4 regions of the Pantoea sp. SGAir0175 genome follow, and region 3 is predicted to be linked to each of the others. Evidence: predicted binding sites of a transcription regulator. Region 3 holds the regulator's gene; each other region holds the start of a gene.

Region 1 (3,126 bases), 1.3 Mb from region 3:
AGATCTCATCGCGGTAACGCTCCAGCAGCGGCATGGCGTTTTTCTGCGCGAAATCTTCAAACTGCAGCAGCACGTTTGGCCAGCGGCGCTTCACCGCCTGAATGAATTCATCAACGAAGGCTTCATACTCTTCGCCGGTGATGCGCGGATGGCGCCAGCCCATGTAGAGCGGATCGTTCAGCAGTTGCTGATTATTGGTGCCGACATCCAGCACTACCGGCAGGGTGTAGGCCGGGCTGATGCCACCGCACGCGGTATACAGCGACAGCTTGCCGATAGGAATGCCCATGCCGCCGATGCCCAGGTCGCCGAGGCCGAGAATACGCTCGCCGTCGGTGACCACGATGACTTTGACATTCTGCTTGGTGGCGTTTTGCAGCATGTCTTCAATGCGGTCGCGGTTGTTGTAGGAGATAAACACCCCGCGCGCGCGACGGTAAATTTCAGAGAAGTGCTCGCACGCCGCGCCAACCGTTGGGGTGTAGATGATCGGCATCATCTCTTCCAGATGGTTATCCAGCAGGCGATAGAATAGCGTTTCGTTGGTGTCCTGGATGTTGCGCAGGTAGACGTGCTTGTCGTTATTGTTTTTGAAGTCCAGGAACTGACGCCAGGCGCGCTCGGCCTGCTCTTCGATGGTTTCTACGGCGTCTGGCAGCAGGCCATTGAGGTTAAATTCGTTACGTTCTTCCAGCGAGAAAGCGCTGCCTTTGTTCAACAGCGGAAATTCCAGCAGGATCGGACCCGCGTAAGGAATATACAGCGGACGTTTACTTTCGTACTCGAGTTCCATGCAGTGTTTGCTCCGGTTGCAGTGTTTTCTGACGTGTCGCCAGCAAGAAGGTAACGCCAGACCCGTTTATTGTGAAGTTCTGGCGCCCGATCCTATGAAAATTCCTGCAGATGTACAGCTTTTGTTAATAGAAGGTCACAAAAGCGGTAAAAGGATCACTAAACTGTTGGTTTCGAAACTAAAGTAACTGAGAAATTGCTGCAGCCGAGCGCGGCGAGGGTGGTGCGGGTGGCATCAAACTGGCTCAGCGTGGCGTCGGCGCTTTCTGCCAGCACCGCCTGCTGAATCTCCTCCATCGCTTCGTTGTGCATATTCATCAGAATCAACGCGGCCTGTAATGGCGGCAGGCTCGGATTAAAGGCGGCATTTTCGGCATAGCGCCCAGGGTAAATCTGGCCGCTGCGGCTCTGCAACGCCACGCCGCTATAACTCTGGCTGTAAGGTGCATGGCTGCGGCTGGCAGCATCAATCGCGGCCTGCTGCAGCGCATCGCCCTGCGGCAGGAAACCGTGGTCGACGGGGGTCAGCAACCGTTCGCTGATATTGAGATCGGCCGGGCCAAAGGCGTCCGGTAAATAGTCGGCCAGCGTGCTGACCGCGCGGCCCGGCAGGCTGATGCGAATCGCCGTACCGCTATTGAGTTCATTCATAAACTGGCGGCAGTGTCCGCACGGCGTGTAGTTGACGGTAATGGTCGCCAGCTGCGCTTCGCCCCGCAGCCAGGCATGCGTGACTGCGCTCTGCTCGGCGTGGACCGTTTGCTGCAGCGGCGCATGTAAAAACTCCATGTTGGCACCGAAGTACCAGTGGCCACTGATGCCGCGTGCAATAGCGCCCACGTTAAAGTGTGAAACCGGTGCCACGGCACAACAGGCGGCAATCGGCAGCAGTGCGAGTGCCAGCGCATCATCATCCAGACCGGTTGCCTGTTGCAGCTGAGTCACCTCCTGCGGTCGCAGCACGCCGTGAAAATCAGCGGCGTCCAGCAGCGGCTGAAGCGCGCTCTGCAGCGCAGCGGGCAGGGCAGAGAAAGCGGAAGTGAATCGTGCATGCATGATGTTATGGCCTCATTAACTCGTCAGCGGCGAAGCGCCGCCTCAAGGTTTATATGTGATCCATGTCGCTATGACAATGCAAGCTGATTGGCTTGTTTCAACTTTGCGAGATCTCTCGCAAGTTTTACCCCAGTAAGCGCATCAGCAAAGGAAAAATGAAAGGCGCCAGTAACGAGGTGATGATGCCGCAGATTACCAGCGCCAGTGAACTGAAGGCGCCTTCCTGATAGTCAATCTCCGCGGCGCGCGCGGTGCCGAGCGCATGAGACGCGTTGCCAATCGCCAGCCCGCGTGATGACTTGCTGCGTACTTTAAACAGATTCAGCAGCATGTGACCAAACACCGCGCCCAGCACGCCAGCAATCAACACGCAAATGGCGCTGATGGCCGGAATACCGTGTAGCGAGCCCGATACTGCCATGGCGATGGGCGTGGTCACCGACTTCGGCAGGATGGTGGCCGCGATTTCCGGCGTCGCTCCCATCCACAGCGCGATCGCCGTGCCGGACACCATGGCGGTAATGCTGCCGATAAAACAGACGCTGATGATGGTTTTCCAGCGCGCGCGAATCTGGTGCATCTGCTCATACAGCGGCAGCGCCAGCGCCACCACGGCGGGCTGCAGCAGCTGATTAAGCAGCGCGCTGCCGGCGAAATAGCGCGCGTAGGGCAGGTGCGTCAGCAGCAGCAGTGGAATAATGATCGCCATGGCCACCAGCAGCGGGTTGACGATGGAGAGGTTGATTCTGGCTGCCAGACGGCGTGCCAGCAGATACGCCACCACGGTAAGCGGCAGTGACCACCAGGCGTCACTCATGGCCGGACTCCTTCGGACGCTGCAGGCGCTCGGCGCTCAGGCCGACAATCAGCAACACCAGCAGGGTGCTGACCATACAGGAGACGACAATCGGGCCAAACTGTGCGCTGAGGATATCGGTGTAGCCCATCACGCCAACGCTGATCGGCACAAACAGCAGCGCCATGTAGCGGATCAATAGCTGACAGCCGGGTTTCACCCACGTTACCGGGATAATCTGCAGCGCCAGCAGGGCAAACAGCAACAGCATGCCAAGGATGCTGCCAGGAATGGTAAATGGCAGCAGGGCGGCAAGGCCGTTGCCGGCATACAGCGCAGCATAGACGATGGCAAAGGCGCGCAGATAGCGCCAGCAGGCAGATAGCACGGTGGGCATGTCAGGCTCCTGTTTTCGTGGCGCTTCATCATACGCATTAAGCGCTTAGCGTGCTAGCGATCACACTGGAATGCAGATTCAGGAT
Region 2 (3,126 bases), 940 kb from region 3:
GTGTTGATGGATGGCGTGAGCTATCTCGACGGTGGCATCAGCGACGCCATTCCGGTGCGCGAAGCGGCGCGGCGTGGCGCCGATACCATTGTGGTGATCCGTACCGTGCCGTCACAGATGGCGTATACGCCGAAGTGGTTTAAACGCATGGAGCGCTGGCTGAGCGACAGCGCCCTGCAGCCGATGATCAATATCCTGCATCAGCACGAAGAGAGCTACCGCCAGATTCAGCAGTTTATTGAACAGCCGCCGGATAATCTGCGCATTATTGAAATCTTTCCGCCAAAGCCGCTGGCCAGCATGGCGCTGGGCAGTCGTCTGGCGTCGCTGAATCAGGATTATCATCTGGGCCGCCGCAGCGGGCGCTATTTCCTGGCGACGCTGGGCCAGTGGCTGAGCGATGCTGAACCGCTGGCGCGACCGATTGCCGTGACGCCGCCCGCCGCCGTCGCCAACGCGCCAGATAACCGGCCGGTCAGCACGCCGCCGCTGGCGGGCAATGACGCCGACTACGATGCAGGATCGCTGGCATGAGATTTATCGACACCCACTGCCACTTTGATTTTCCGCCATTCGTCACCGCTGCCGAACACAGTATCGCGCAGGCGGCGCAGGCGGGCGTGGAACGCATCATCGTGCCGTGCGTGGATGCCAGCCGTTTTGCCGTGGTGAGCCAGCTGGCGCAGCAGCATCCGGCGCTGTATAGCGCGCTCGGGCTGCACCCGATCAATATTGCGCAACATCAGGATGACGATCTCGATCGCCTTGAGCAGTACCTGCAAACGCCGGATGCAAAACGCGTGGCGATGGGGGAAATCGGGCTGGATCTGTATATGGAAGCGCCGGATTTTGCGCGGCAAACCCGGCTGCTGGAGGCGCAGCTGAAGCTGGCAAGGCGCTATGATTTGCCGGTGATCCTGCATTCGCGACGTACGCACGATCAGCTGGCGCAGCATCTGCGCCGTCACGACGTGCCGCGACGCGGCGTGGTGCACGGCTTTGCCGGTAGCCAGCAGCAGGCGGAGCGTTTCATCGCCCTTGGCTACGCGATTGGTGTCGGCGGCACCATTACCTATACGCGCGCCAGCAAAACCCGCCACACCATCGCCAGCCTGCCATTGCAGGCGCTGCTGCTGGAAACCGATGCGCCGGATATGCCGCTGCACGGTTTTCAGGGCCAGCCAAATCGCCCGGAGCGCGCGCGTAATGTGTTCGAAGTATTGTGCCAGCTGCGCCCGGAACCGCCCGATGAGATCGCCGATGCGCTGTGGCACAACAGCCTGCGTTTGTTCGCCCTGCCGGATTGAGTATTGATCCTGCGCCTGCCGCCCTCTCACTTTATCTAATAGCGCCATCACGGTTAATGGCCGTTGCAATTGTGCCAGCGGCGCAATTTCTTGCGCGATGAATCGCGTCGCTGCAACGCCTCTGCCACTTCTGATGATGTGCTGACAACTCCCGCTCTGTCGCAAATTAACTACGCTTTAACGATATCCGATACCTTTTTGCGGCAACATTTGTGATAATAATCACAATCGCATCATGCCGCGCTGTTCGGCAAAATAGCGATTTAATGTGATTAAAATCGCTAAATGCATGTATATCAGAGCGCGGCTTCCTTTTCCTTGTGACAAACCTCGCAATTCCACGCGGCGTGGGTTGTTATAATTATCACATTCTCCGGTGAGCAGATTTCACCGGCCTGACTTTGGAGAGCACCATGACCGATCTGAACGCGGCCGCGCAGCGCGCGCTGCAACTGATGGACCTGACCACCCTGAACGAAGACGACACCGATGAAAAAGTGATCGCGCTGTGCCATCAGGCGAAATCACCGGCCGGTAACACGGCGGCGATCTGTATCTATCCGCGCTTTATCCCGATTGCACGTAAGACGCTGCGCGAGCAGGGCACGCCGGAAATTCGTATCGCGACCGTCACTAACTTCCCGCACGGTAACGACGACATCGACATCGCGCTGGCGGAAACCCGTGCGGCAATCGCCTATGGCGCGGATGAAGTTGACGTGGTGTTCCCGTACCGTGCGCTGATTGCCGGTAATCGTGACGTCGGCTTTGCGCTGGTAAAAGCCTGTAAAGAGGCCTGCGCGGCGGCGAACGTGCTGCTGAAAGTGATCATCGAAACCGGCGAGCTGAAAGAGGAAGCGCTGATTCGTGCAGCGTCCGAAATCGCGATCGATGCCGGCGCGGATTTCATCAAAACCTCTACCGGTAAAGTGCCGGTCAACGCCACGCCAGAGGTGGCGGCGATCATGATGCAGGTAATCCGTGACAAAGGCGTGCAGCAGCAGGTGGGCTTCAAACCGGCTGGCGGCGTGCGCACGGCGGAAGATGCCGCTATCTACCTGCAGCTGGCCGACGACATCCTCGGCAGCGGCTGGGCGGATGCGCGTCATTTCCGCTTCGGCGCTTCCAGCCTGTTAGCCAGCCTGCTGAATACCCTGGGTCACGCTACGGCGACCAGCAAAGCCGGTTATTGATCCACGCGGTCGCTAAAATGGCGGCCCACGGTGTCACTGCCGTCAGGTGCGTATTGCTGCGCATCTGGCGGCTGTCATTCAGCGATAGATCGCTTTTCCGGGGAGGCAACCTTGTTCCTGCCACAAGAAATTATTCGTAAAAAACGCGACGGCCAGCCGCTGAGCGAAGCGGAAATCCGCTTTTTCATCAACGGCGTGCGTGATAACAGCGTATCTGAAGGGCAAATCGCCGCGCTGGCGATGACGATTTATTTTCACGACATGAACCTGGAAGAACGCGTGGCGCTGACCATGGCGATGCGCGATTCCGGCACGGTGCTCAACTGGCAGGCGCTGAATCTCAACGGACCGATTGTTGATAAACACTCGACCGGCGGCGTGGGCGATGTCACTTCGCTGATGCTGGGTCCGATGGTGGCGGCCTGCGGCGGCTACGTGCCAATGATTTCCGGGCGCGGCCTCGGTCACACCGGCGGCACGCTGGATAAGCTGGAAGCCATTCCCGGCTTCGATATCTTCCCCAGCGACGATCGCTTCCGCCAGATCATCAAACAGGTCGGCGTTGCCATTATCGGTCAGACCAATTCGCTGGCGCCGGCGGACAAGCGGTTCTATGCCACGCGCGA
Region 3 (3,126 bases):
CAGAATCCAGTAGGGCTTGGGAATATTGAAGAACAGCGCCAGCGCGCTGCCGAACATCAGCATCACCGCAAAGCGCGCCGCCGTCCGCAGCGCGGCAGATTTTAGCGACAGGTAGCTGCGCAGCGCCGGCAACAGCGGCAGGCGGCGCTGGCGATCGGCCATCAGGTCGCGGGTATACAGCGGCTTCTGCGTGCGCAGCACGCGCGCAATGCGGCTGAAATGGTAGAGGCAGAAATTACCGACCGGATTATCCGGGTGCTGCCGGGCAATTTTCTCCAGCGCGCCGAGCGGCTTTTCCATGTGGAAGCGTTCCGGCAGCTGGTGATAGAGAATGGCATCGGCCAGCACGCGTAGCCGTGCCGAAATGATTTTCGCGTTCCAGCGGATCACCGCCTCGGCGTGGCTCTGCTCCACCAGCTTTTGCACCTCTTCCGGCTGGTGCAGGCTGACCGAGATGTGCTCCTGCAGATCGAGCGCAACCTGAAAGGCGCGCGTCAGGCGTTTATGGCTGTTATCACGGCTGGCCGACAGCATATGCATCTGCTGGTAGCAGGTGGTGATCAGATCGACCGCTTTCTGCTGGCGCGCCAGTAATGGTGGCAGCGCTTTTTCCGGATCGGTCAGCTGCGTCAGCAGGGTGTATTTGGCGTCGCAGTAATCGGCCAGCTCGCGGTACAGCAGGCTGAGGGTCTCGCGCATCGGCTGCTCTTTCCACAGCCAGAACCAGAACCAGTTAAACAGCCCGTACCACAGCGTCCCGCCGATATACAGCAGCGGCGGGACCCACATCGGCATACGGCCGACGAGGCTTAAGGTAAAGATGGCGGCGATCAGCGTGCCGGGCAGCAAACGACCATGCAGCGGGCTGATTTCACCGGTCACGCCCACCAGCAGCGGCAACACCAGCAGAATCAGCGGCAGCGGCACAGCGTAAGCCGTGAGGTACTGAATCAGAAAACTGCCGCTGGCGAACAGTGCGCCGCCGACAATCAGCCGTTTGAAGAACCGCTTGTGTGGCGTATCCAGACCGGCGATGTTGCAGCAGGCCGGCACCAGGGAGAACAGCAGCCCTTTTTGCAGATCGCCAAACAGCCAGCCGAGCGCCACAGGCAGGCACAGCACCAGCGTTTGCCGCAGCGCATAGTTAACTTCCGGATGATAGATGATTCGACGCCACATCAGCTCATCGTAAACAGAAACGGCGCGATGTTGCCATCACGCCGTGGGTGAGAAGAAATCAGCGGGTGCCGTAAACGACGATGGTTTTGCCATGTGCGGAGATCAGGTTCTGATCTTCCAGCATTTTCAGGATACGACCCACGGTTTCGCGTGAGCAGCCCACGATCTGACCAATCTCCTGACGGGTGATTTTAATCTGCATACCGTCCGGGTGGGTCATGGCGTCAGGCTGTTTCGCCAGGTTGAGCAGCGTTTGCGCGATACGGCCGGTCACATCGAGGAAGGCAAGGTTGCCGACTTTTTCAGATGTTACCTGCAGGCGACGCGCCATCTGCGCCGACAGGCGCATTAAAATATCCGGATTGACCTGAATCAGCTGACGGAATTTTTTGTAGGAAATTTCAGCCACTTCGCAGGCGGTTTTCGCACGTACCCAGGCGCTACGCTCCTGGCCCTCTTCAAACAGGCCGAGCTCACCGATGAAATCCCCCTGATTGAGGTAGGAGAGAATCATCTCTTTGCCTTCTTCATCTTTAATCAGTACCGCGACGGAACCTTTCACGATGTAGTACAGCGTTTCCGCTTTCTCACCCTGATGGATGAGGGTGCTTTTGGATGGATATTTGTGAATATGGCAATGGGACAGGAACCATTCGAGTGTAGGGTCTGTTTGCGGTTTGCCGAGAACCATTCGCTATTATCCTCTGTTGTAATCGTGCCCAAAATACAGGGGGCAGTTTTCCCTGTCAGGCGGTGAAATCGTCCAGCGTTTCCCGTGAGGGACAGTTATTCGGGGGTGGATTCGTAAGCGATGCTTTTGATTCGTCCCGCTTTCGTCTTTCGTGACGAAAATATTTTCAGCACTGTTTGTAGCATAGCTTTTGCAACCTGTCTCCTGTTGTCTCGCTTCAGCAGGTGGGGGATGCGTCTGCATTGCTGTTTGTCAGGTGAAAGCGTACTCTGGCGGCAAAACCGCCGCTTCAGGAGAAAGAATAATGCAGGCACGAGTGAAATGGGTGGAAGGGCTGACCTTTCTCGGAGAATCCTCATCCGGTCATCAGGTATTAATGGACGGCAATTCCGGTGATAAAGCGCCCAGCCCGATGGAAATGGTGTTGATGGCTGCGGGCGGCTGCAGCGCGATTGACGTGGTGTCGATTCTGCAAAAGGGGCGCAACGATGTCGCCGATTGTGAAGTCAAACTGACCTCGGAACGCCGCGAAGAAGCGCCACGCATTTTTACGCATATCAATCTGCATTTTATTGTCAGCGGCAAAGCGCTGAGCGATAAAGCGGTAGCGCGCGCGGTGGATCTGTCCGCGGAGAAGTACTGCTCGGTGGCGATCATGTTGGGCAAGGGCGTCGAGATAACGCACAGCTACGAAGTGGTGGAGCTGTAATCCAGCCGGGAGCGCGGCCCTGCGCTCCCGATCTCAGCTCCTCCCGGCGAAACTGGCGCGTTAGCCTGCGCTATTCAATACGTTTTCCTTCAATCAACCGCTGCACCAGCGGCGTCATGATTAACTCCATCGCCAGTCCCATCTTGCCGCCCGGCACCACCAGCGTATTCATGTGGGAAATAAACGAGCCCTGGATCATCGCCAGTAAATAAGGAAAAGCGATGCCCTCCAGGCCGCGAAAATGAATCACCACAAAGCTCTCATCCAGCGACGGGATCTCACGCGCGGCAAACGGGTTCGAGGTATCCACGGTCGGCACGCGCTGGAAGTTGAGGTGCGTGCGGGAAAACTGCGGCGTGATGTAGTTGATGTAGTCTTCCATCGAACGCACCACCGAATCCATCACCGCTTCGCGCGAATGGCCGCGCTCGCTGGTGTCGCGCACCAGTTTCTGAATCCACTCCAGATTAACAATCGGTACCACGCCAACCAGCAGATCGACATGTTCAGCCACGTTATGCTGCTGCGTCACCACGCCGCCGTGCAG
Region 4 (3,126 bases), 540 kb from region 3:
TCATCGGTTTCGGTTCCCCGAACAAAGCCGGTACGCACGATTCGCACGGTGCCCCGCTGGGTGACGACGAAATCGCACTGACCCGCAAACAGCTGGGCTGGAACTACGCGCCATTTGAAATTCCTTCTGAAATCTACGCACAGTGGGATGCCAAAGAAGCCGGCCAGGCGAAAGAGAAAGCCTGGGACGAGAAGTTTGCTGCTTACGCCGCTGCGCATCCGGAACTGGCCACTGAGTTCAAACGCCGCGTGAACAACGAGCTGCCCGCTAACTGGCAGGCGGAATCGCAGAAGTTCATCGAGCAGCTGCAGGCTAATCCGGCAAAAATCGCCAGCCGTAAAGCGTCGCAGAATGCCATCGAAGCTTTCGGTAAGCTGCTGCCAGAATATCTGGGCGGCTCGGCTGACCTGGCGCCAAGCAACCTGACCATGTGGTCCGGCTCGAAGCCGATCAATGAAGATGCCGCAGGCAACTACATTCATTACGGCGTGCGTGAGTTTGGTATGACTGCCATCGCCAACGGTATCGCGCTGCACGGTGGCTTCCTGCCGTACACCGCAACCTTCCTGATGTTCGTCGAGTACGCGCGTAACGCGGCACGTATGGCGGCGCTGATGAAAATCCGTCAGGTGATGGTTTATACCCACGACTCTATCGGTCTGGGTGAAGATGGCCCGACGCACCAGCCGGTTGAGCAGATGGCCAGCCTGCGCACCACCCCGAACATGAGCCTGTGGCGTCCGTGTGACCAGGTAGAGTCTGCGGTGGCATGGAAATACGCTATCGAGCGCGTTGACGGCCCATCAGCCCTGATCTTCTCGCGTCAGAACCTGGCGCAGCAGGATCGTAGCGCTGAGCAGCTGGCTAACGTGGCGCGCGGTGGTTACGTGCTGAAAGATTGCGACGGCACGCCGGAGCTGATTCTGATTGCGACCGGTTCTGAAGTTGAGCTGGCGGTCGGCGCTTACGAGCAGCTGAGCGCGGAAGGTCGTAAGGTGCGCGTGGTGTCCATGCCGTCTACCGATGCGTTTGATAAGCAGGATGCGGCTTATCGTGAGTCTGTGCTGCCGAAAGCGGTTGGCGCACGCGTTGCTATCGAAGCCGGTATTGCGGATTACTGGTTCAAATACACCGGCCTGCACGGTGCCATCGTTGGCATGACCACCTTCGGTGAGTCAGCGCCAGCTGAGAAGCTGTTCGAAGAGTTCGGCTTCACCGTGGCCAACGTGGTGAAAACCGCGAAATCGATTCTGTAATTTCGCGTAAGCCGTCGCGCCGCTGCGCGTTGTAGCGGCGCGATTCATCGCGCAGTTCTGCTGCCATCCTCAGGCTTAACTACGCGCAATAGATTGCGCCGCGCCACCCATGAGCAGATCGGCGGACCTGTTATCACCTCAACCTGAAACGGTTCAATTATTCCTGCAGTAATAATTTCCAGTGCCTGAATTTGTGACACAGATCCAATAATCAGCAGCACAGTTGATCGCAATCATTCCTGTTATTCCTTCCATGCTTTATTCTCGCTGAACCGTTTCAGTTGCAGCCGTGTGCTCTCCGTCAGCAACCGTAACCGGGCAAGAATTCCCTGTACAAAACGCAGCGAAACGCTCAAGGTATTTGGCACGTTTTTTCAGGTGTGGCTGCAGGAAGTGAGATGACCATTCGTATCGCAATAAATGGTTTTGGTCGTATCGGGCGCAACGTGTTGCGTGCGCTGTATGAAACCGGTCGCCGGGCGGAAATCACCGTAGTGGCGATTAACGAACTGGCGGAAGCGGCTGGCATGGCGCATCTGCTGAAGTACGACACCAGCCACGGCCGCTTTGCCTTTGAGGTCCGCCAGGAGCGCGATCAGCTGTGGGTTGGTGACGATACCATCCGTATCCTGCATCAGGCGGAGATTGCCGCGCTGCCGTGGCGCGAGCTGAATGTCGATATCGTGCTGGACTGCACCGGCGTGTACGGCAGCCGCGACGATGGTGAAGCGCATCTGCAGGCTGGCGCGAAGAAAGTGTTGTTCTCGCATCCCGGCGGCAACGATTTGGATGCCACCGTAGTGTTCGGCGTTAACGAACAGGCTCTTAAACAAACTGACCGCATTGTCTCCAACGCATCCTGCACCACCAACTGCATTATTCCGGTGATCAAGCTGCTGGATGACGCCTTTGGCATTGAGTCGGGCACCGTGACCACCATTCACTCGGCGATGCACGATCAGCAGGTGATTGACGCCTATCACAGCGACCTGCGCCGTACCCGTGCCGCCAGCCAGTCGATCATTCCGGTCGATACGCGTCTTGCCGCTGGCATTACTCGTATTTTTCCGAAATTTAACGATCGCTTCGAGGCTATCGCGGTGCGCGTGCCGACGATCAACGTGACCGCCATTGATCTGAGCGTTTCGGTGCGCCAGGCGGTGAAGGCGTGTGAGGTCAACGCGTTGCTGCAAAACGCGTCAGAGGGGGCATTTCGTGGTATAGTTGACTATACGGAATTACCGTTAGTCTCAGTAGATTTTAACCACGATCCGCACAGTGCCATAGTGGACGGCACGCAAACGCGGGTCAGCGGTCACCACCTGATCAAAACCCTGGTCTGGTGTGACAACGAATGGGGCTTTGCTAACCGCATGATCGACACCACGTTAGCAATGGCCGCAAGCGGTTTCAGGTAAGACGCGGACTGCGTCTGGCAAAACTTATGAGAATCAACGAGAGGGTTCACCATGTCTGTAATTAAGATGACCGATCTGGATCTTGCTGGTAAACGCGTTCTGATCCGTGCCGATCTCAACGTACCAGTGAAAGAAGGGAAAGTGACGTCAGATGCACGTATTCGTGCTTCTCTGCCTACCATCGAAGCGGCGTTGAAACAGGGCGCGAAAGTGATGGTTACCTCTCACCTGGGTCGCCCGACCGAAGGTGAATACAACGAAGAGTTCTCCCTCCTGCCGGTTGTTAACTACCTGAAAGAAAAACTGAACGGCACTAACGTGACCCTGGCGAAAGACTACCTCGACGGCGTTGAAGTGGGCGCGGGTGAACTGGTGGTGCTGGAAAACGTTCGCTTCAACAAAGGCGAGAAAAAAGACGACGAAACCCTGTCGAAGAAATATGCCGCGCTGTG

What was found. The regulator CRP, encoded in region 3, controls carbon source genes, mostly activating them, when cyclic AMP is high. The targets are predictions, from matches to a motif close to ATGTGANNNNNNTCACAT.
Region 1: the regulator CRP is predicted to act here: its motif matches at 1,902-1,919, upstream of cdd (cytidine deaminase).
Region 2: the regulator CRP is predicted to act here: its motif matches at 1,518-1,535, upstream of deoC (deoxyribose-phosphate aldolase).
Region 4: the regulator CRP is predicted to act here: its motif matches at 1,448-1,465, upstream of epd (erythrose-4-phosphate dehydrogenase).

Annotation. Positions count from the first base shown of each region.
Region 1 is NZ_CP028081.1:1,551,160-1,554,285, forward strand. It holds gene C1N56_RS07070 (NAD-dependent malic enzyme) at 1-793, opposite strand, end outside; gene cdd (cytidine deaminase) at 952-1,848, opposite strand; gene C1N56_RS07080 (CidB/LrgB family autolysis modulator) at 1,973-2,665, opposite strand; gene C1N56_RS07085 (CidA/LrgA family protein) at 2,658-3,041, opposite strand.
Region 2 is NZ_CP028081.1:3,499,762-3,502,887, reverse strand. It holds gene C1N56_RS16440 (patatin-like phospholipase family protein) at 1-534, shown strand, start outside; gene C1N56_RS16435 (TatD family hydrolase) at 531-1,307, shown strand; gene deoC (deoxyribose-phosphate aldolase) at 1,721-2,500, shown strand; gene deoA (thymidine phosphorylase) at 2,612-3,126, shown strand, end outside.
Region 3 is NZ_CP028081.1:298,348-301,473, forward strand. It holds gene C1N56_RS01305 (YccS/YhfK family putative transporter) at 1-1,179, opposite strand, end outside; gene crp (cAMP-activated global transcriptional regulator CRP) at 1,238-1,870, opposite strand; gene C1N56_RS01315 (OsmC family protein) at 2,175-2,579, shown strand; gene C1N56_RS01320 (phosphoribulokinase) at 2,650-3,126, opposite strand, start outside.
Region 4 is NZ_CP028081.1:842,461-845,586, forward strand. It holds gene tkt (transketolase) at 1-1,256, shown strand, start outside; gene epd (erythrose-4-phosphate dehydrogenase) at 1,655-2,674, shown strand; gene pgk (phosphoglycerate kinase) at 2,726-3,126, shown strand, end outside.